DNA from 3 places in the Streptomyces sp. NPDC048290 genome. Region 2 is predicted to be linked to each of the others. Evidence: riboswitches for the same ligand, from Rfam matches in the RefSeq annotation. Region 2 holds a riboswitch; each other region holds the start of a gene.

Region 1 (7,057 bases), on a different contig from region 2:
CGACCGGGCGCGCTGCTGCACTGCGCCACCGACTGGGAGCCGTACGCCGAGCAGATGCTCGACGTCCTCACCGCGCACCCCGATTTCGCCAACACCCGGGCCGACGGCGGTTTCGCCCCGCGCCCCGCCTTCCGCCCGCTGACCCGTTTCGAGGGCCAGGGCCTGGACAAGGGCCACGCGGTGAACGATGTGCTGTTCCGCCGCGTACCTCACCAGGACCACCCCGGCCCGCGGGAAGAACACCTCGATCCTCCGGCCGACCCGCGGCCATAACACCGCGCCACCGACCGGCGGCCACATCACCGTGCCACGAACCGCAGCCACAACACCACGTCACCGACCCGCGGCCACAACACCGCGCCACCGACCCACACCCACAACATCGCGCCACCGGCTCACGGCCTCCCCCGACCGCCCCCGCGCCAGGCACCATCGCGGCCCGCGCACCGTCTCGTTAGGGTCGAAGTCGTGGCCACCAACCCCCCATGTCCGATCCACCCCGGCGGCCCGCCCGCCGAGGCGCCACCGCGCGGGCGGTGGTGGCGGCGCGGGACCGCCCACCGGTACGCGCCGGCCCACCGGTACGCGCCGGCCCACCCCACCGGCTGGCGGCGGACCCGGTACGCCGGACTGATCGCCCTGCTCGCGCTGTCCGGGCTGGTCATCCTCGCCCTGGTGCGCCGGCAGACCGGCACCGCGGGCTTCTTCGTCGGGCTGGGCCTCGCCGTACTGCCGGTGCCCCTGCTGATAGCCACCTTCCGCTGGCTGGACCGGGTCGAACCGGCGCCCCGGCCGCAGCTGGTGTTCGCGTTCTCCTGGGGAGCCTGCGCGGCGGCGCTGATCGCGATCGTCACCAACAGCTTCGCCATCCGCTGGATAGCCACCGCCACCGCCGACCCGGGCGGCGCGGACACCCTGGGCGCCACCGTGATAGCGCCGGTCGTGGAGGAGAGCGCCAAGGCCGCCGCGATCCTGCTGGTCTTCCTGTTCCGCAGACGGGACTTCACCGGGATCGTCGACGGTGTGGTGGTCGCCGGGGTCACCGCCACCGGCTTCGCCTTCACCGAGAACATCCTCTACCTGGGCAACGCCTTCGGCACCGACCAGGCCGACGGGGACACCGGCATCGCCCCGGTCACCGTCGCCACCTTCTTCGTCCGGGTCGTCATGTCACCGTTCGCGCATCCGCTGTTCACCGTGTTCACGGGCATCGGGTTCGGGATCGCCGCCGTCGCCGGGGAACGCCAGCGGCTGCTGCGGCTGCTGTCGCCACCGGCCGGGCTGCTGCTGGCCATCGCCGTACACGCCTTCTGGAACGGCTCCCCGTCCCTCGGCGACTACGGCTTCCTCGCCGTCTACGCCGCCTTCATGGTGCCCGTGTTCGCCCTGCTGACCTGGCTGGTGATCTGGACCCGGCAGCGGGAACTGCGCGTGGTGCGCGAGGAACTGCCCGCGTATGTGGCCGCCGGCTGGCTCTCCCCCGCCGAGCCCTACGCGCTCGGCTCGATGCGGGCCCGCCGACTGGCCCGGGAGTACGCCGGACGCCGACTCGGCCGCCGGGCCGCCCGTACGGTCGCGGAGTACCAGGCGTACGCCACCTCGCTCGCGGTGCTGCGCCGCCGGGGCGACCGGGGCCGGGCCCGAGCGGACTTCGTCCCGCGCGAGCGGGAACTGCTCACCGCGCTGTGGCACCGCAGGAACATCGCGGGCCCCGCGCTCGCCCACGCCGCCCGGCTGACGCCCCCGCCGTTCCCGGCGACCGACCCGAGACGGCAGCCGTACGGCTCCACCGCCCAGCCCCTGCCTCCGCAGCATCCGGCGCCCTACAACCCGTACCGCACCTGACGGGACATACGCGGGCGGCGGCCCTGACGTCGGGGGGTCGTCGTCAGGACCGCCGGGATCACGGCCGTTCCGCGAATCCGGGAACGGGGGCGCGGAACGGGGAGTGCGGAACGCAGCACGCGGGACGCGGACGTCGAGCGGGTCGGATCCATCAGGGCATTCAGACCGTCACGGCCGTAGACCTCAGGGATCCAGACCGTCAGGCATTCGGACCGTCAGGGGTTCAGGCCCTTGTCGCGGAGCCAGGCCAGCGGGTCGATGCCGCCGCCGGAGCTGGTGTGCACCTCCAGGTGGAGGTGGGCGCCGGTGACATTGCCGGTGGCGCCGACACGGCCGATGACCTCGCCGGTGGTGACCTTCTGGCCGACGCTGACACTGATCGAGGACTGGTGGGCGTACCAGACCTCGGTGCCGTCGTCGAGGGTCAGCACGGTCTTGTAGCCGTACGAACCGTCCCAGCCCGCCGAGGTGATGGTGCCGGAGTGGACGGCCTTGATGAGCGTGCCCGTGGGCGCGGCGAAGTCGGTGCCGGTGTGGTAGCCGGACGACCAGAGCGAACCGGCCTGGCCGAAGGTCGAGGTGAGGGTGTACGACGAGGTCGGCAGCGCGAACTGCTTGGCCAGCTTGGCGAGGCGCTCCTCCTCGGCCTTGCGCGCGGCTTCCTCCTCCGCCTTCTTCTTCTCGGCGGCGGCCTTCTCACGCGCCTCCCGCTCCGCCTTCTCGGCAGCCGCGGTGGCCTTCTTCTCGGCGGCGGCGAGCACCGCCTGGGCAGCCTTGGTGTCGACCTGGTCCTGCTGGCTCTCGGCCTGGGCCATGATGCGGGCGCGCAGCGCCTCACCGGCGTCGGTGGTGCCCTGGCCGGTGTCGGCCGGGGTGACGCCGATCCCGCTGAGCGGGGCGGTCTCGGGCTCGGCGGCGGGCTCTTCCGCGTCCGCGTCGTCCGTGAAGGTGGGGAGGTCGGGCAGGGAGATCGCCACCGGCGGCTTGCCGGTCTGCGCGGTGGCCATGCCGCCCGCGCCGACGGCGGCTATGACACCGACGCCGAGGACCGTGGAGCTGCGGGCCAGGCCGCCGCGGGCGAGTCCGCCGCGCTGCTTGGCGACGCGGTGCCGGCCGCGGACCGGGCGGACGGTCTCCGCGCTGGGGTTCCATTCCTCCCACGGGCCCTCGTCGGTGCGGGGGCCGCCGTAGACGACGGTGTCGTCGCTGCGCTGGGCGGGTATGAACGGGGCCCCTGGAGCAGGCCGGTTGGACGCCACGTAGGCGTACTCCTTTCCTTCCCTCTCGCCTACCGGGTTAGCTGACGGGTTCGGAGCAGGAAGGTCTCCTACGCGCGTAAATCAGCCATGTCTCCATGGCGATGTACGCCCGATTCACCCCAAGGTGGTGGTTCCCCGGTTCCCTCACGGGATTCGGCGCTTGCGCACGGAGCCGCCTCTTGTGACGGCTGGGACGACCGCGCTGCGTTATCGGACAGTAATAGAACCCAAGGGTGATTTCCAAGCGCTTCCTGGAGATCATTCACGCTCTTACGCTGGACGTACGGGCCACGAGGGCGGAAATTCGGGCGAGTCACCCCCGCCTTGGGCCTGTCTCACACCGGTCTCGTGGGGCACTCCACAACCGCCCTCATGTGATGGTGACTCAGTTGTTATGCGGAGGGCGGTCGTCCATTCACTCACCGTGACCGTAGGCCGGGCGCCCGGGTGCCGGGCCGGGCCGCCGTACGGCGAGCAGCGCCATGTCGTCCGTCATCCCGCCCCCGGTGTGGTGCCGTACCTCTTCGGACAGGGCCGCCACCAGGTCCGCCGGGCCCCCGAACAGCCGCCCCGCCAGCCGGTCCTCGGGCTCGAAGAACACCCCGCTCCCGTCCCGCGCCTCGGACAGCCCGTCGGTGAACAGCAGCAGCGTGGCCCCGCCCGGGAACTCCGCCTCCTGCGCCCGGTCCGGCCACGCCCCCAGGTCGCCCATGCCCAGCGGCAGGGCGGGCTCGGGCGCGTCCAGCTCGCGCAGGGTGCCGTCGGCGTACAGCAGCAGCGGCCCCGGGTGCCCCCGGTTGACCATCCGCACCACGGCCCGGCCGTGCGGGATCTCGGCGAGCACGGCGGTGGTGAACCCCTCGTAGGCGTCCAGCCCGTCGCGCCGGGTGCCCTCCCGCGCGAGCGCCCGCTCCAGCCGTGCGGCGACCGCCTCCAGGGTGGCCTCCTGCTCGGCCGCCTCCCGGAACGCCCCGATCACCACCGCGACGGCGGCCACCGCGCTCATGCCCTTGCCCCGTACGTCCCCGACGACGAGCCGGACCCCGTGCGGGGTGTCCTGCACCGCGTACAGGTCGCCGCCGATGAACGCGCCCGCCTGGGCGGCCTCGTAGCGGGCGGCGATGTCGAAGCCGCCGATCCGGTCGTCCGGTTCCGGCAGCACCGCGCGCTGTGCCGCCTCGGCGATCTCCCGCGCGGAGGCGAGCCGGGCGTCACTGCGCCGGACCAGGACATTGATCAGCACGGCGAGCACGGAGACCGTGGCCACCGTGACGGCCTCGGTGATGGTCTCGGCGGCGAGGGGCTTGTCCACCCCGATATGGACGATGAACATGACGACCAGGGCCACGACACCGGTGATCACGGTGTAGCGCAGCCCGAACAGCGGCGCCGCGACCAGGGGCGCCGCGGTGAAGAACGGCACGGCGGTGAAGTGGGCGGGCATCACGGTCTCGTACACCGCGCCGCCGACGATCAGCAGGGCGGGCAGCACACGCACGACCGGTCTGATGTACGAGAAGCCGCCCCGCTCGGGGCCGCCCTGTGGCGAACTGCCCCGGGGCATCGTGCCGCGCGGCCCGGTGTACGGCCCCTCGCCCTCCGCCTCACCAGGCAGCACCTCGCGTCTCCCGCCTTCGTCTCCGTCAGTCCAGCGTTGCCGCAGCACGGCGGACGGGCGAGCCGGGCGGGCCGACCGGATGAATGGACGAGGGGGGAGCGCCAGGGCTGCGGGGGGGCGGGGCGCGGAAAACACTCAGGGCCGGAATCCGTGATCCGGATTCCGGCCCTGAGCCTTGAGTAGCGGGGACAGGATTTGAACCTGCGACCTCTGGGTTATGAGCCCAGCGAGCTACCGAGCTGCTCCACCCCGCGTCGGTGTGTCACCAGTGTACGCCATGGTCGGACCGGTCAGCACACCGATTGAAACGCGCCCCTTCCGCACCGTCTTCCCGAGGCGCCCCTTCCTTCCCGAGGCGACCCTTCCGCACCGCCTTCCAGACGTGCCCCGTCTGCACCGCCATCCAGACGCGCCCCTATGTACGCGTTGCCGGAGGCGCCCCCTACGCACCCGTTCCCGTAGGCGGCACACAGGAGGCGCCTACGTGCCCGGGTTCCCCGCGTGGGTGAGGGTCTCCCAGGCCACGAAGAACCCGTCCGTGCCCGCCGGGCGGGTCGTGACGGCCAGCCGGTGCGCGGCCGGGACGGGGGTGTCGAGCCGGTTCTCCAGATGGTTGAGGGCGACTTCGAGGGCGGGGCCGAGGTCCCGTTCGATCCGGCCGCCGCACAGCCAGCCGGGCGCGGGACGGCCCTCCTGGTAGGGCGCGTGCAGGGCGAGCGCCGCGCGGAGCCGGTCGGCGGCGTCCTCGTACAGGTCGACGCCCTGCTGCCAGGCGGTCTCGGCGGCATGGGCGGTGGCGGCGACGGCGTGCCCGACGTGGGCGAAGCCCCGGCAGGTCTCCTGGGTGAGGCCGTCCTTGAAGGTGCGCTGCCGGAACCAGGACGCCCGTACCTGCTCCGGGGTCTTCGCGGCCGAGCCCGCCTGGGTGCGGGGCAGGGGGCCGTCCTTCTCCAGGTAGAACACCGACGGGACCCGCTCGCGGAAGCGGGCGAGGGAGGCGTCGAAGGTCTTGCGGTCGTCCAGGAAGACGGCGATCGACAGGGCGGCGTCGATGGCGGTGAGGTCCCGGTCGCCGCGGCGGTCGGGGGCCGTCCCGGTGACATGGGGCAGGTGCGCGGTGCGGAGCATGGTCGCGAAACGGCGGACGCGGTCCTTCGGCCAGCCCGCGCCCTCCGTGTGCCGGACGATCTCGGCGGCCCGCGCCCAGGTGCCGCCCGTCCATCCGGCCTGGAGCCCGGCACCGGCCCGGGAGTGCCGGGTCAGCCGGGCCGACCAGGCGTCCATGATCTCGGCGGCCTTGGCGGCGTGCCGCCGCTTGCCGGTGACGGTGAACAGCAGCGCCTGGGTGTAGGCGGCGATGGCGTCCTCACGCTCCTCGACACACCCCGCGCCCGGGACGTCCCCGACGTCCCCGCCCGGACAGGAGACGTCCGCGACCGGCCGCGCCCGGTACTTGTACGACCCGTACTCACTGTCCCGCATGTCCAGATACGCCGTCAGCCACGGCTGCTTCCCCGCGGTGACGTTCTTCCGTACGGCGTCCAGCTGGGCCTTGCCGACGAGGACGCCGGGGTGGGTGAACGGCTGGTCGGCGGCGAGCACATGCGTCCTGGCCCGGGAACCGGAGTCGAGGGTGCCGCACCCGGCGGCCGGGACGAGCACCAGCGCGGCCAGCGCCAGCGCCGCCGGCCGCCGCGCGTTCCGCCCGGCACGTCCGCCCGCTCCCCGCATGGCCACCACCTCCGCGTAGTCCGCCCGCCCGGTCCGCGCACCGGTCATGGCAGCGTGCCGGGGGGCGGCCCGGGGCGCAGAAGTTGTTGGGCCGATCGGCGGAGCGGACCCGTCCTAGGTCAGGAGGTGGAGATTGGGCGCCTTGGCCTGCCGCTCGTACTCCGGGAGTACGACGACGGTGGCGCCCTCGGCGGTCAGCAGGCCGGTGCCGTCGGCGGACGGCACGAAGGTGTCCGGCTCGCGCCAGGCGGTGACCACCCGGCGGACGCCCGCGTCCAGGATCAGCCGGGCGCAGGGGCGAGGCCGGGAGGCGCGGTGGGCGCAGGGCTCAAGGCTGGAGTAGACGGTGGCGCCGGGCAGCCGGGGGTCGGCGGGGTCGGTCTTGGCGAGCGCGGCCTCCTCGGCGTGCACCACCGGGTCGCCGCCCTCGCGGGAGTACCCCCGGGCCAGTTCGGTGCCGTCCGCGGCGACGACCACCGCGCCGACGCTGAACGCGGTACGCGAGGGCGGGCAGTCGGCGGCGAGCGCGCAGGCCAGCCGGAGCCAGTGGTGGTCGGCGGCGACGGCCGGCCCGCCGGTGCCGGGGGCGGTGGGCGCGTAGCGC
Region 2 (7,057 bases):
CTCGCCCGGCAGCACGTAATGCAGCCGTTCCCTGATCCGCTGCTCGGCGTAGGCGTCGTCCTGCCACCGTGCCTTCTGGTCGCGGAGTTCCTCGACCCGCTCCTGGGCCTGCCGTTTCTCCCGCTCCAGGTCGGCGACCTCGGCGCGCTGGGCGACGTACTGCCTTATCGGGTAGGCGAGTGCCACGATCAGGGAGCACAGGACCAGGGCGAGCAGGGCGGCGCGGCCGGTCAGCCGGGAGCGGCGGGCCTGGCGGCGGGTCTGCGAGCGGTAGACCCGCTCGGCGGTCTGCTCGCCGAGCAGCCGCAGCCGGGTGGCCGTGGAGAACCGGTCCCGCTCCTTCAGGGCCATGTCGTCCCCGCCTCCCGTTCCCGTCCGCGGCCGTCCCGTACCGCTGTCCTGTGCGGCTCGCCGTCCGCGGCTGTCACGCGCGTACGTCCCCGCACACGGTACGGGACCGGTTACGGGGACGTACGGACGACGCTTCCGCTGGCCGGGCGGTTCAGCCCTTGAAGCGGGGGAAGGCGCTGCGGCCGGCGTACACCGCGGCGTCGTCGAGGATCTCCTCGATGCGCAGCAGCTGGTTGTACTTGGCGACGCGCTCGGAGCGGGCCGGGGCGCCGGTCTTGATCTGACCGCAGTTGGTGGCGACGGCGAGGTCGGCGATGGTGACGTCCTCGGTCTCGCCGGAGCGGTGGGACATCATGCACTTGAAGCCGCTGCGCTGGGCCAGCTCGACGGCGTCCAGGGTCTCGGTCAGCGAGCCGATCTGGTTGACCTTGACCAGCAGGGCGTTGGCGGCGCCCTCCTCGATGCCGCGCGACAGCCGCTCCGGGTTGGTGACGAAAAGGTCGTCGCCGACGATCTGCACCTTGTCGCCGAGGCGCTCGGTGAGGACCTGCCAGCCCGCCCAGTCGTCCTCGAACAGCGGGTCCTCGATGGAGACCAGCGGGTAGGCGGCGGCCAGCTCCTCGTAGTACTCCGTCATCTCGGCGGCGGAGCGCTCCTTGCCCTCGAAGAGGTACGTGCCGTCCTTGTAGAACTCGGAGGCGGCGACGTCGAGCGCGAGGGCGATCTGCTCACCGGGGACGTACCCGGCCTGCTTGACGGCTTCGAGGATGAGGTCGAGGGCCTCGCGGTTGGAGCCGAGGTTGGGGGCGAAGCCGCCCTCGTCGCCGAGGCCGGTGGACAGGCCCTTGGTCTTCAGCACCTTCTTGAGGGTGTGGTAGACCTCGGTGCCCCAGCGCAGGGCCTCGGAGAAGGACTCCGCGCCGATCGGGGCGATCATGAACTCCTGGATGTCCACATTGGAGTCGGCGTGCGAGCCGCCGTTCAGGATGTTCATCATCGGCACCGGCAGCAGGTGCGCGTTCGGGCCGCCCAGGTAGCGGAACAGCGGGAGGTCGCTGGCCTCGGAGGCGGCGTGCGCGACGGCGAGGGAGACGCCGAGGATGGCGTTGGCGCCGAGCGAGCCCTTGTTGTCGGTGGCGTCCAGGTCGAACATCGCCTGGTCGATCAGGCGCTGCTCGGTGGCGTCGTAGCCGACCAGCTCCGGGCCGATCTGCTCGATGACCGCGAGGACGGCCTTCTCGACGCCCTTGCCCTGGTAGCGGTTGGGGTCGCCGTCGCGCAGTTCGATGGCCTCGAAGGCACCGGTGGACGCACCGGACGGAACGGCGGCACGACCCGTGCTGCCGTCGTCGAGGCCGACCTCGACCTCGACCGTGGGGTTGCCTCGGGAGTCCAGGATTTCCCGGGCTACGACGACGTCGATGGACGGCACGAGCATCTCCTTCATGGATGTGACGCGGGTGACGCAGGGGCGGGCGGCACCGGTCGGGAGCGATCGGGGACGCCGTGCTCTGCGAGACGAGCCTAACCGTCCCGGGGGGATCGGCCAGCCGGTCTCCCATCCCTCGGACGGAACCGGTCGTGAAATGTTTCTGAATGGAACAAAGAGGGGGGTTCGGGGGGTGGGGGTTGGGGGGTGGGGGTGTGGGGGTTCGGGGGTTCGGGGGTTCGGGGGTGGGGGTTGGGGGCGAGCGGTCGGGGGCGGGGGCTTCGGGGCCGTCGTTCATGGGGGGGGGCGGCTCTGTGCGGCACGGGGAGGGGTCCGGGGCGGCTCCGTACGGCACCGGGAGCGGTCCGGGGCGGCTGCGTACGGCACCGGGAGCGGTCCGGGGCGGCTCCGGGAGCGGTCCGGGGCGGCTGCTCGGGCGTGAAAAGACCCCGCCCCGGTGCGTACGGGGGAATGACGCACCGGGGCGGGGTGCCCGTGGGGACGGGGACCCTCACGGGGGTCTCGCGGAGGGCGTACCGGGTGGCGCCGGGGCGCTGGGAAGCGCCGGGGCTGCCGGGAACCCGGGGACGTACCTCGCGGGGAGATGACCCCAGGGTGGCGGGGCGGGCTGTGCGAGGGCCGGGAGCGGGCTGTGGAACGGCCGTGAGCCGCGTCCGGACCGGTCTGGTCTGGTCCGGAATCAGACCGGACCGGTCCGGACCGGTCCGGTCTGGACCGGTCTGGTTCGGATTCGGTTCGGGCGGGGCCCGCTCCGGGGCCGTCCGGGCTACTTCAGGTGGAGCTGCTGGCCCGGGAAGATCAGGTCGGCGTCGTCCACGATGTCGTTGTTGCGCTCGAACAGCTTCTGCCAGCCGCCCGAGACACCGTGCTCGGCGGCGATGGAGCTGAGGGTGTCGCCGGAGACGACCTCGTACTCGCCGTCGCCCTTCTCGACCGTCTGGCCGGTGGGCGTGGTGACGGTCTCCTGCGTGGCGGCCGGGCGCTCCTGCGAGCGGGAGGCGCTCGGCTGCTCGCTGCGCTGCTCGGTGCCGCCGCTCTGCGACTGGCTCGGCTGGGTCGGGGCGGGCTCGGGCTCGGGCGCGGTCGAGCCGCCGCCGTACGGGGCGCTGGACAGGCCCACGCCGCAGCTCGGCCAGGCGCCCTTGCCCTGGCCCGCGAGGACCTTCTCGGCGATCTCGATCTGCTGCGCCTTGGTGGCGTTGTTCGCGGTGGCGGCGTACTGCGTGCCGCCGTATCCGGCCCAGGTCGAGGCGGAGAACTGGAGTCCGCCGTAGTAGCCGTTGCCGGTGTTGATGGCCCAGTTGCCGCCGGACTCGCACTGGGCGACGGCGTCCCACTCGGAGGCGGTGGCGGCGGAGGCGTTGCCGGCCGCCATCAGCGGGGCGGCGACGGCGGCGCCAGCCACCCCGGCGAGCGCGATGACACGGGTGGTCTTGGACGGACGGCGGTGCTTGCCCTTGCCACAGAACAGCATGGAAGATCCCCTCACCGACGCCTACGAGGTGAGCTGTCGGGTTCGGGCCGAATGAGTTGCCCGGTCATGTCCCGTACGGGGCTTTCCTCCCGTACGTCCTGACTTCACCCCAAGCCGCTTCCGTGCGGTCGAGTCGCCTCAACCTCCGTCACCGGCACTTACCTTGGGTCCCCCGCTCCTGCCTACGGCGCTTGACGCGACGACTGTTCCCGTACGACCGCCGGCAGGATTCGGCGTGACGGTCCTCGGGGCCCGCTGTTGCGAGCGGTCCTGACCGTAGACACGCGATTCCTGGAATTTCAAAGACGATCAGGGCTTCTGAGACTCATCCCACACTTTCGCCAAACCGGACATTCAGCGCGAAGTGTGACGTGAACTCCCGTCACTCCCGGCCCACTTCCCCACCGGCGCCTCACTCAGCGCGCGGCCGGTCCGGTGCCGACGTCGAGCGTCTGACCGGGGACGATGTGATTCGGGTCGCCGCCTAGCGCCGCCTCGTTCAGCCGGAAGACCTGACGCCATCCGCCGTCGACCTCAAGGGAGTCGGCGATCGAGGTGAGTGTGTCTCCGGAACGGACGGTGTAGGCCTGGTCGGGGGTCTGGCGGGCACCACCGGCGTCACGCGAGGCGCGCGACTCCGACTCCCTCTCCCCTACATCACCCAATTCGGCCAAATCCCCCAGGTCGCCGAGTTCGTCTGATTCCCGTGGCTCATCGGATTCCCGAGAATCCTCATCATCCTGGGAATTGGCGGATGAATCGGACGATTTGCCTGAGGGGGACGTGGAGTCCGTGGTGCCCGTGGAGTCCGTGGCGTCGGTGAGGCCCGAGAGGACGTTCGGCTGCTTGGTCGCCTTCTTGTCGGTCCCGCTCTCGTCGGCGCTGTTGCCGCGGTGCTTTCCGGTGCCGGGGGTCGGGTCGGCCTCGGGCAGCGCGCTGGTGTCGACCAGGAACGAGGAGCCGAGACCCTGCCCGAGATTGCCGGATTCCTCACCCTTCGCCCCGGAGGGGGAGCTGGTGGGCTGTTCGACCGGGGAGGCGGAGGAGTCGCCGGAGATGTCCTCCGTGGCGGCCGGGGCGCTGTCCGGTGAGGTGGTCGAGGGGGTGCCGGAGGGGGTGGAGCCCGGTGTTCCGGTGGCGCCGCCCGGGGTGGGGTCGGTACTGCCGGAGGGGCCCGATCCCCAGGACGAGTCGTCGGTGCCGTACTGCCCTTCGGGCTCCTGTGTCCCGGACGTCCCGGAGGACCCGGACGGCAGGGACTTCGAGGAGTCGGTCAGGCCGCCGGTGACTCCGGAGGAGCCGTCCGCGTCCTCCGTGGCCCGGGGGGTGGGGTCGCCCGCCACGCCCGTGTCGACCCCGGCCGGGTCCGAGTCCTGCGCGAGCCCGTGGACCAGCCCGCACACGGGCCAGACCCCGACGCCCCGGTCGGCGAGAATCCGCTCGGCCACCGCGATCTGCTGCGAACGGCTCGCCTGGTCCGGGCTCGACGCGTAGTCCAGCCCGCCGTACGCCGCCCAGTCGTCCTGGGTCAACTGGAGGCCGCCGTAGCGTCCATTGCCCTCGTCCGCGCTCCAGGCGCCGCCGGTCTCGCACTCGGCGACCTTGTCCCAGGTGGTGCCGCTCGCCGCGCTGGCGCCTCCGGCGCCGAGCAGGGGCAGGGCGATGGCAGAACCGGTCACTCCGGCGGCGACCAGGATGGCCGGGGCCTGACGGGGGCGACGGTGACGACCGTTCCCGGAGAGCATGCGGGGACCTTTCCCGAGACAGCGGTGACCCGCGCGGCGCTTGATGCTCGCGCGTCGCGCTGAGGGGTGAACGTAGCCGCAATCGTTGACTTGTCACAAGTTAATGCCGCGTAGATCACGTGAAGATCACAAAGGTGAGGGAGTGTCAACTTCTGAAGGGTCGTCTGGGGGTGTGGATGGGCTGTGGGGTGACTGTTTGCCATGGGGGTGAAGGGCCGGGGGTGAAGGGCCGGGGGTGAAGGGCCGGGGGTGGGGGCGAGGGTGGGGCGAGGGGCGTGATGGTGGCTGGGTGGGGGCGCGAGGTGGTGGGTGACAGCGGGGGGCGGGTGGCGGCGTGACGGCGTGGCGGGTGACGGGGTGACGGGTGTCGGCGTGGCGGGTGTCGGCGTGACGGCGTGACGGCGTGACGGGTGACAGCGTGGCGGGGTGGCGGGTGTCGGCGTGGCGGGTGGCGGGGTGGGGGGTGTTGGGCCTTCTGGGGCGGTGGGCTGGGTCAGAACTCCACCGGCAGGGTTCGCAGCCCGCGCATGATGAGCCCGCCGCGCCAGCGGAGTTCGTCCGGGTCGACCGCGAGGCGGAGGTCCGGGAGACGGGTGAACAGCGTCGCCAGCGCCGTCTGTCCCTCCAGCCGGGCCAGCGGGGCGCCGAGGCAGTAGTGGATGCCATGGCCGTACCCGAGGTGCTGGTTGTCACGGCGGGCCAGGTCGAGGGTGTCGGGGTCCGGGAAACGCCCGGGGTCGCGGTCCGCCGCCGCGAGCACCACGAGGACCGGATCACCCCGGCGGATCGACTCGCCCCCGATGTCCAGCGCCTCCGTGGCGTACCGCCAGGTGGCCAGCTCGACCGGACCGTCGAAGCGGAGCAGTTCCTCGACCCCCGTTTCGAGGAGGCCGGTGTCCCCTTCCGCCAGGGCGCGGCGGAACCGGGCGCGCTGTTCGTCGTGGGTGAGCAGGGCATAGGTGCCATTGCCGATCAAGTTAATGGTCGTTTCAAAACCCGCAAACAAGATCACGAAGGCCATCGCCGCCGCCTCGTTCTCCGTGAGGTGCTCCCCGTGGTCGGAGGCGCGGATCAGGTCCGAGATCAGGTCGTCCGCCAGGTCGGCCCGCTTGCGGTGGATCAGCTCGGTCAGATAGGCGCGGATCTTCTTCACGGACCGCGCGACCCCGCCCCGGGGGCCGCTGCCGTGCCGGATCATCATTCCCGCCCAGTCCCGGAAGTCGTCCTGGTCCTCGCCCGGGACGCCGAGCAGATCGCAGATCGCGTAGATGGGGAGCGGGAAGGCGAAGTCATGGATCAGATCCGCGGCTCCCTTCTGCGCGAAGCGGTCGATCAGGTCGTCGGTCAGTTCCTGGACCCGGGGGGCGAACGCGGCCACCCGGCGCGGGGTGAACGCCTTCGACACCAGGCGCCGCAGGCGGGTGTGGTCGGGCGGGTCGATGTTCAGCAGATGGGTCATCAGGCCCGCGCTGCGCTCGCCCGGGATGCCGGTCTTGCTCTTTCCCGGCGCGTCCGCCGCGTGGTGGACCGGGTTCTTCGAGAGCCGTGGGTCGGCCAGCGCCTGGCGGGCGTCGGCGTACCGGGTGACGAGCCATGCCTCCACTCCGCTGGGGAGCGTGGTCCGGTGGACCGGGGAGTGCTCCCGGAGCCAGGCGTAGGCGGGGTAGGGGTCGGTGGCGAACGACCAGGTGAATAGGGGTGGGGTGGGGGTGGCGGCGGTGGGGGCGTGGTCGGTGGTGTCCGGTCCGGTGGGGGCGGGCCCGGTGATGTCCGGCCCGGCGGGGGCGGGCCCGGCGGCGTCCGGCCCGGTGGGGGCGAGTCCGGCGGTGTCCGGCCCAACGGGGGCAAGTCCGGCGGCGTCAGGCCCGGCGGGGGCGGGTCCGGCGTCGTCACGCCCGGCGGGGGCAGGCCCGGCGGGGGCAGGTCCGGTTGTCCCGCCCGCGGGGCATGAACCCCGCGCCGGTGTCGGTCCGTCGTACTGATCGGTCACCGTTCGACCGTATCCCGGGCCTCCCGCTGTCTGATCGCGTCCCGGTA
Region 3 (7,057 bases), on a different contig from region 2:
TCACCGAGCGCACCGGCTACGGGCACCGGACCCTCGATCCCTACGGGAAGCTGCTGGAGGAGCGGATCGTCTTCCTGGGCACGCCCGTGGACGACATCGCGGCCAATGACGTGATGGCCCAGTTCATGCATCTGGAGTACCAGGACCCGGACCGGGACATCTCGCTCTACATCAACTCCCCCGGCGGCTCGTTCAGCGCGATGTCCGCGATCTACGACACGATCCACTTCGTGCGCTGCGACGTGGAGACGATCTGTCTGGGGCAGGCCGGCGCGATGGCGGCGGTGCTGCTGGCGGCCGGGACGCCCGGGAAGCGGCTGACCCTGCCGGGCGCGCGGATCGTGGTCCACCAGCCGTCGCTGCCCGAGCCGATCGAGGGCCAGACCAGCGATCTGGCGATCCAGGCGGCGGAGCTGTCCCGGGTCCGCGACCGCCTGGAGGAGATGCTCGTACGCCACACCGGGCGCGCCCGTCACCTGGTGAGCGCCGACATCGAGCGGGACAAGGTGCTCACCGCGCCGCAGGCGCTGGAGTACGGCCTGGTCGACCGGGTCGTCGGCAGCCGCAAGGCGACGGGCGGGAGGTGAGCCGGGGATGCTGCCGCCCGAGATCCCGCCGCTGCCCGCGCTGACCCGCGCGGAGGGCGAGCTGATCGACCGTTATCTGGAGGCGGCCGATCTGCTGGGCCGGATCAATCCGGCCCGGCACGGCGACACCTATGGGGCGCTGCGGGCCGCGCAGGCGCTGGTCGCCAAGGCGGTGCTGCTGCGGGACGCGCTCGCGCTGATGCACCACCGGGGCGAGTCGGAACTGTCGGCGGCGACCCTCGCGCGGGCGCTGCGCGTGCTGGACGGCGAGCGCCGTACCGCGCGGGTCTGTCTGCCCCCGCGCTCCGACGGCTGAGGCGCCGGGCGTCCGGGGCGGCACACCGGACGCCTACTCGGAATGCCTGACTCCGGTGTCAAACGGACCAAATGGATTACGTCCGTTCGGCGTATCGGATGGTCATTTTGCCGACCCGGCACGCTTGCCCAACGCGCCCCCAGGACGGTGTTTGGAACGGCTCCGCCGCTGGTCCGGGGCGTGGGCGCCGACTGACACGCGTCGCCTTCCCTGGATGTCCACCCGAACGGGTGAGTGGTGAGTAACGCCACAAATACTCGGTTCCGTTGGGATTTTCGGACACGCGTAGGTGAAGATCCCTGACTGACGACAAGACCCCGCCACCGCGGCGGGGCGGTCCGGGCGGACGCCGAATCCTGCCGCCGCCCGGATGCCCGGTCGACAGGAGTGGATCGGCAGGAGTGGAGGACCCAGGTACGACGGGTCGCCGGAGCGCAGTTCGGCTTCGAGCGGTCCTTGGGGTGAAGCCGCCTTCGGGCGGCCGGGCAACTTCGCCAGCCCGAATCCGACAGGTCATCCTTCACAGGCGGCTGACGAAGGGTTGCGCATGACCGCGCTCAATCGTGTCCCGTCCCTGATGGCCCGTGCCGGTACGGCATCGGCACTGACGCTCGCCGCGGTGGGCGGCAGCGTGGTGGTCCCGGGCCTCGCCCCGGAGGCTTCGGCCGCCACACACGCGACCAAGGCACTCCAGGTGGCCGCCTCCAAGAAGGGAGCGCCCTACAAGTGGGGGGCGACCGGACCCAGTCGGTTCGACTGCTCGGGGCTTACGCTCTACGCCTTCAAGAAGGCCGGCAAGAAGCTGCCGCGTACGGCCGCCCAGCAGTACAACAAGACGAAGCACATCTCCGCCGGTAGCCGCAAGTCCGGTGACCTGGTGTTCTTCCACTCCGGTTCGAACATCTACCACGTAGGGATCTACGCCGGTAAGGGCAAGATCTGGCACTCGCCGAAGTCCGGTGACGTGGTGCGGCTCCAGAAGATCTGGACCAAGAGTGTCTGGTACGGGCGCGTGAAGTGACCATGAAATGACCGTGTAGCGACGGTGACGGTCCGAGGTGGCCCCTGCGGGGCGGTGACGGCGTGTCTGACGCCCTGTCACCGCCGGGGCCGCCTCCGGCCGGTCGGGGCCACCGCGGGGCCGTCTGCGGCCGTTGTGGCGGCTCGCTCCGCGGAAACGTTTCCTGCGGGGGGCGGGAAACTGGATGCGGAGGGTACGCGTCATGGCTCCTGCTGCCCCGCCGTGGTCACCGGGCGGGCCGGGGCCGACCAGGGAAGCTCGATCGAGACCGTCTTGCCGCCTTCGGGTGTGGCCCGGACTCTCAGCTTCCCGCCGCACTCGGCGGCCAGCCAGCGGATGATGACCAGCCCGCGCCCGTTGTCCTGCTGCACCGCGGCCGGAAGCCGCTTGGGGAACCGCGGATGACTGTCCGTCACCCCGATCCGCAACTGCTCGTCACGCGCCAGTTCCAGGTCCACCGTGAAGGTGGGCGACTGTCCGAACGTGTGCTGTACGGCGTTGGTGGCCAGTTCCGAGACGATGAGCCGGACGCTGTCCGCGAGGTCCGTGTCCGCCGGCAGACCCCATTCGACGAGGGTGTCGACCGCGTAGCCGCGGGCCGCGGAGACCGAGGCGGCATCGCTCGGCAGAGTGACGGACGCTTCCAGATGATCTGCCATGGCGAGGTCGTCCCTTTCCCACGGGACCGCGGTCCGACACGGAGGCGGAAGGTTCGAGTACGGTCCCGGACTGGTGCTACATCGCCCAGCCTGCCACTAGTGCGCCGGTCCAGGTGGCGATCCACCAAGATATGCATATATCTGTCGCTCAATGCGGTGAACTCTGCGACGGCAGAGCGTATTTGGGCGGCCCGGAAGGAGTAAGGAGTAGCCCATGCAGCACGGTCCCGTGGTGCGCCGCCGGAAGCTGGGCGCGGAATTGCGCGCGCTGCGCACCCGTGCGGGGCTCACCAGTGGTGAGGCGGCCGGTCTGGTCGGCTGGCACCAGTCGAAGGTCAGCCGGATCGAGACCGGTGCGAGCGGGGTGAAACCGGCCGATGTCCGGTTACTGCTGGACGCGTACGGCGTCGAGGACCCCGATCTGCGGGAGCTGCTGCTGGTGCTGGCCGGCTCGGAGGAGGGCGGACGGCACCACTGGTGGCACGCCTACCGCGGGGTGCTGCCGCCGACGTACCGGGACTTCATCAGCCTGGAGTCGCAGGCCACCGCCATGCGCACGCTGGAGACCTCGGTGATTCCGGGGCTGCTCCAGACCCGGGAGTACGCCCGCGCGGTGACCCGGGCGGCCGTCGAGGGACTGGAGGACGAGCGGCTGGACACGCTGGTGGAGGTGCGGCTGGCCCGGCAGGACGTGCTGCGGGCGCATCCGCCGCTGGAGCTGAGCGCGGTGCTGGACGAGGCGGTGCTGCGGCGGGAGGTGGGCGGACCCGCGGTGATGGCCCGTCAGCTGTCACGACTGGCGGAGGCGGCGCGGCTGCCGCAAGTACGGCTCCAGGTGCTGCCGTTCTCCGCCGGTGCGCATATCGGGGTGACGGGTCCTTTCGTTATCTTCTCGTTTTCGCGCACTTCCGATCTGGATGTGGTTGTTCTGGACCACATGACGAGTAGCCTCCATCTGGAACGGAAAGAAGACCTAGTGGCCTACAGCGAGTCGTTCCGTACCCTTCAGCACCACGCGCTTTCACCCGCGGACTCGCTGGATTTCATCGCCGGGATAAGTGACGGCTCATATGGCGCATAGGGAGGCACCATGACCGCACTGCCTCGACACGTCCCCTCCACCGACCGACTGCACGGAGTGCGGTGGCTGCGCAGCAGCTACAGCACCGGCGCGAACAACTGCGTCGAGACGGCCCGACCGCCCCGCGGCCCCTGGGCCGGACTGCTCGCCGTGCGCGACTCCAAGGACCCGTCCGGGCCCGCGCTGCTCTTCTCCACGGAGAGCTGGGCGGGATTCACGGCGGCGCTCCGCTGATCCGGAGATCTCCGCCGAAGATCTCCGCCGGTCACTGATCACGTCCGGTCCGGAGTATCACATCCGATGCGGAGGTCACGTCCATTTCGCAGATCACGTCCATTTCGCAGATGTCGTCCGATGCATGGATCACTTCTGAGGCATGGGCCACTGCCCGTATCACCGACCGTTGCCCGAATCACCGACCGTTGCCCGAATCACCGATCAATGCCCGACTCACCGGCCGTTGCCCGACTCACCAATGAATGCCCGATTCACGGATCACTGTCGATTCACGGGTCGTGACCGATGCGTGCGTCAGCATCGATTCGTGTATCAGCACCGATTCTCGGGATCATCCTTGGTTCTCGGATCATCGTTGATTCTCGGATCATCGTGATTCGCGTGGGCACTACTGATGGGCGTGGCACCGCTGACTACTGATGTACAGCGCGTCCCGAACGATCCGTTTCAATCCGGTCCGGTTCTCGCACGGGTGGTGCACGGCCGTGGTTCGCCGACTCATGGTCGCGTCTCGCCGATGATCCGGACGGCGTGTTCCAGCTGTTCCCCGGAGAGGTCCGCGCGGGCCGTCAGCCGCAGCCGCGAGATCCCGTCGGGCACGGACGGCGGGCGGAAGCAGCCCACGGCCAGCCCGGCCCCGCGGCAGTCCGCGGCCCACCGCACGGCCCCCTCCGGGGACGGTGCCCGCACCGAGACCACCGCCGCGTCCGGACGGACGGCCGTGAGGCCCCGCTCCGTCAGCCGGGCGTGGAGTTCCGCCGCCACGGCCCGCGCGCGGGCGGCCCGTCCGGGTTCCCCGACCAGCAGCCGCAGCGCCGCGAGCGCGCCGCCCGCCGCGGCCGGGGCGAGTCCGGTGTCGAAGATGAAGGTGCGGGCCGCGTTGACCAGATGGTCGATCACGGCGGCCGGTCCGAGGACCACTCCGCCCTGGCTGCCCAGCGACTTGGACAGGGTGGCCGTCACCACCACGTCCGGTGCGCCGGCGAGCCCCGCCGCGGCTGCCGCGCCCCGGCCGCCCTCGCCCAGCACCCCCAGCCCATGGGCGTCGTCCACCACGAGCCCCGCCCCGCGCTCCCGGCACGCCGCGGCCAGCTCCTTGAGGGGCGCCGCGTCGCCGTCGACCGAGAACACCGTGTCGGAGACGACGACGGCCGGTCCGTCATGGGTGCGCAGTGCCTTGCGGACCGCCTCGGGGTCGGTGTGCGGGACGACCTGGGTGGTGCCGCGCGCCAGCCGGCAGCCGTCGATGAGGGAGGCGTGGTTCCCGGCGTCGGAGACGATCAGCGTGCCGTGCGGGGCCAGCGTGGTCACGGCGGCGAGATTGGCCGCGTATCCGGAGGACAGCACGAGCGCGGCCTCGAAGCCGCAGTGGGCGGCCAGTTCGCGTTCCAGCTCGGCGTGGAGTTCGGTGCTGCCGGTGACCAGCCGGGAGCCGGTCGCGCCCGCGCCCCAGGTCCGGGCCGCCGCGGCGGCCCCCTCGGTGACCTCGGGGTGCCGGGCCAGCCCCAGGTAGTCGTTGCTCGCCAGGTCCAGCAGCGGCGAGTCGGCGGGACGCGGTCGCAGGGTCCGTACGAGTCCGGCGCGGCGGCGCGTGCGTGCCTGCTCGTCGATCCAGCCGAACGCCATGGCTCCTCCGGGGTGTGCGGGCTGCGTAGGGATCAGCCGGTGGTGATGTCTGGATCAGCCGGCGGTGACGTCGGGATCGGCTCGCGGTGATTTTGTAGGCAGTGAACAGACCCTAGCCGCACCTCCAGCCCCGCACTGTGTGGCGATACCCACACGTCCGGCGCGCCCCTTTGTACGAACTCTCCTTGGCCCCGGGCGGCTCCTTAGGACAGGATCGGCTCTCATGGACCTGCTGAACACGCTGGTGGACAAGGGGCTTCGGCGCGAGCTGCCGACCCGCGAGGAGGCCCTCGCCGTTCTCGCCACTTCCGACGACGACGTGCTCGACGTGGTGGCCGCGGCCGGGAAGGTGCGCCGCCACTGGTTCGGCCGGCGGGTGAAACTGAACTATCTCGTCAACCTCAAGTCCGGGCTCTGCCCCGAGGACTGCTCCTACTGCTCCCAGCGGCTCGGCTCCACGACCGGCATCCTCAAGTACACCTGGCTGAAGCCGGACGAGGCGACGGCCGCCGCCACCGCCGGTCTCGCGGGCGGCGCCAAGCGGGTCTGTCTGGTGGCGAGCGGACGCGGGCCCACCGACCGGGACGTCGACCGGGTCTCGCGGACCATCAAGGCCATCAAGGACGAGCACCAGGACATCGAGGTGTGCGCCTGTCTCGGACTGCTCTCCGACGGCCAGGCCGAACGGCTGCGCGAGGCGGGCGCCGACGCCTACAACCACAACCTCAACACGTCCGAGGCGACCTACGCGGACATCACGACCACCCACACCTACGCCGACCGGGTGGACACCGTGCGCAAGGCGCACGCGGCCGGGCTGTCGGCGTGCTCGGGGCTGATCGCGGGCATGGGCGAGCCGGACGAGGAACTCGTCGACGTGGTCTTCTCGCTGCGCGCCCTGGACCCCGACTCGGTGCCGGTGAACTTCCTGATCCCGGTCGAGGGCACCCCGCTGGGCACCGACTGGCATCTGACGCCGCAGCACTGTCTGCGCATCCTCGCGATGGTGCGGTTCGTCTGCCCGGACGCCGAGGTGCGGATCGCGGGCGGGCGCGAGGTCCATCTGCGCACCCTCCAGCCGCTCGCGCTGCATCTGGCCAACTCGATCTTCCTGGGCGACTACCTCACCACCGAGGGCCAGGCGGGCAAGGCCGACCTGGAGATGATCGCCGACGCCGGATTCGAGGTGGAGGGCGCGGACGAGGTGACCCTTCCGGAGCACCGGGCGGCGCCGGGCGGGGACATGTGCGGCTCCTCCGAGGAGGCCGGGTGCGGGGGACATGGGGGCGGCGGCTGCGGGTCGGCGGCTGAGGCGCCTGTGGGGCAGGCGGCGCCCGGTGAGGTCCGTACGGACCTGGTCGCGGTGCGGCGGCGTGGCGCGGGAACGGATCTCGCCCCCAATGCCTGAGCCCGGCGTGTCCGAGCTGCTGGAGCTGGACCGGCGACATGTGTGGCATCCCTACGGGCCGATGCCGGGCCTGGTGGAGCCGCTGGTGGTGGAGTCGGCGAGCGGGGTGCGGCTGCGGCTGG

The links. A riboswitch is a leader RNA that binds a small molecule or an ion and turns the genes downstream of it on or off. The one in region 2 is predicted to bind cyclic di-AMP.
Region 1: another riboswitch for cyclic di-AMP. It lies ahead of AB0D49_RS33585 (M23 family metallopeptidase); the one in region 2 lies ahead of AB0D49_RS17550 (transglycosylase family protein).
Region 3: another riboswitch for cyclic di-AMP. It lies ahead of AB0D49_RS24950 (C40 family peptidase); the one in region 2 lies ahead of AB0D49_RS17550 (transglycosylase family protein).

The regions. Positions count from the first base shown of each region.
Region 1 covers NZ_JBEZLM010000026.1:20,920-27,976, forward strand. Annotated here, with positions in the region: gene trmB (tRNA (guanosine(46)-N7)-methyltransferase TrmB) at 1-273, shown strand, start outside; gene AB0D49_RS33580 (PrsW family intramembrane metalloprotease) at 469-1,845, shown strand; gene AB0D49_RS33585 (M23 family metallopeptidase) at 2,061-3,104, opposite strand; cyclic di-AMP (ydaO/yuaA leader) riboswitch at 3,116-3,273, opposite strand; gene AB0D49_RS33590 (PP2C family protein-serine/threonine phosphatase) at 3,520-4,668, opposite strand; tRNA gene AB0D49_RS33595 (tRNA-Met) at 4,903-4,976, opposite strand; gene AB0D49_RS33600 (alginate lyase family protein) at 5,203-6,501, opposite strand; gene AB0D49_RS33605 (dihydrofolate reductase family protein) at 6,568-7,057, opposite strand, start outside.
Region 2 covers NZ_JBEZLM010000009.1:110,883-117,939, forward strand. Annotated here, with positions in the region: gene AB0D49_RS17540 (septum formation initiator family protein) at 1-351, opposite strand, end outside; gene eno (phosphopyruvate hydratase) at 503-1,789, opposite strand; gene AB0D49_RS17550 (transglycosylase family protein) at 2,568-3,275, opposite strand; cyclic di-AMP (ydaO/yuaA leader) riboswitch at 3,279-3,475, opposite strand; gene AB0D49_RS17555 (transglycosylase family protein) at 3,692-5,020, opposite strand; gene AB0D49_RS17560 (cytochrome P450) at 5,514-6,788, opposite strand; gene AB0D49_RS17565 (nucleoside triphosphate pyrophosphohydrolase) at 7,007-7,057, opposite strand, start outside.
Region 3 covers NZ_JBEZLM010000014.1:186,930-193,986, reverse strand. Annotated here, with positions in the region: gene AB0D49_RS24960 (ATP-dependent Clp protease proteolytic subunit) at 1-587, shown strand, start outside; gene AB0D49_RS24955 (hypothetical protein) at 595-903, shown strand; cyclic di-AMP (ydaO/yuaA leader) riboswitch at 1,241-1,447, shown strand; gene AB0D49_RS24950 (C40 family peptidase) at 1,451-1,924, shown strand; gene AB0D49_RS24945 (ATP-binding protein) at 2,125-2,583, opposite strand; gene AB0D49_RS24940 (helix-turn-helix transcriptional regulator) at 2,798-3,664, shown strand; gene AB0D49_RS24935 (DUF397 domain-containing protein) at 3,674-3,898, shown strand; gene AB0D49_RS24930 (8-amino-7-oxononanoate synthase) at 4,400-5,527, opposite strand; gene bioB (biotin synthase BioB) at 5,751-6,935, shown strand; gene AB0D49_RS24920 (adenosylmethionine--8-amino-7-oxononanoate transaminase) at 6,928-7,057, shown strand, end outside.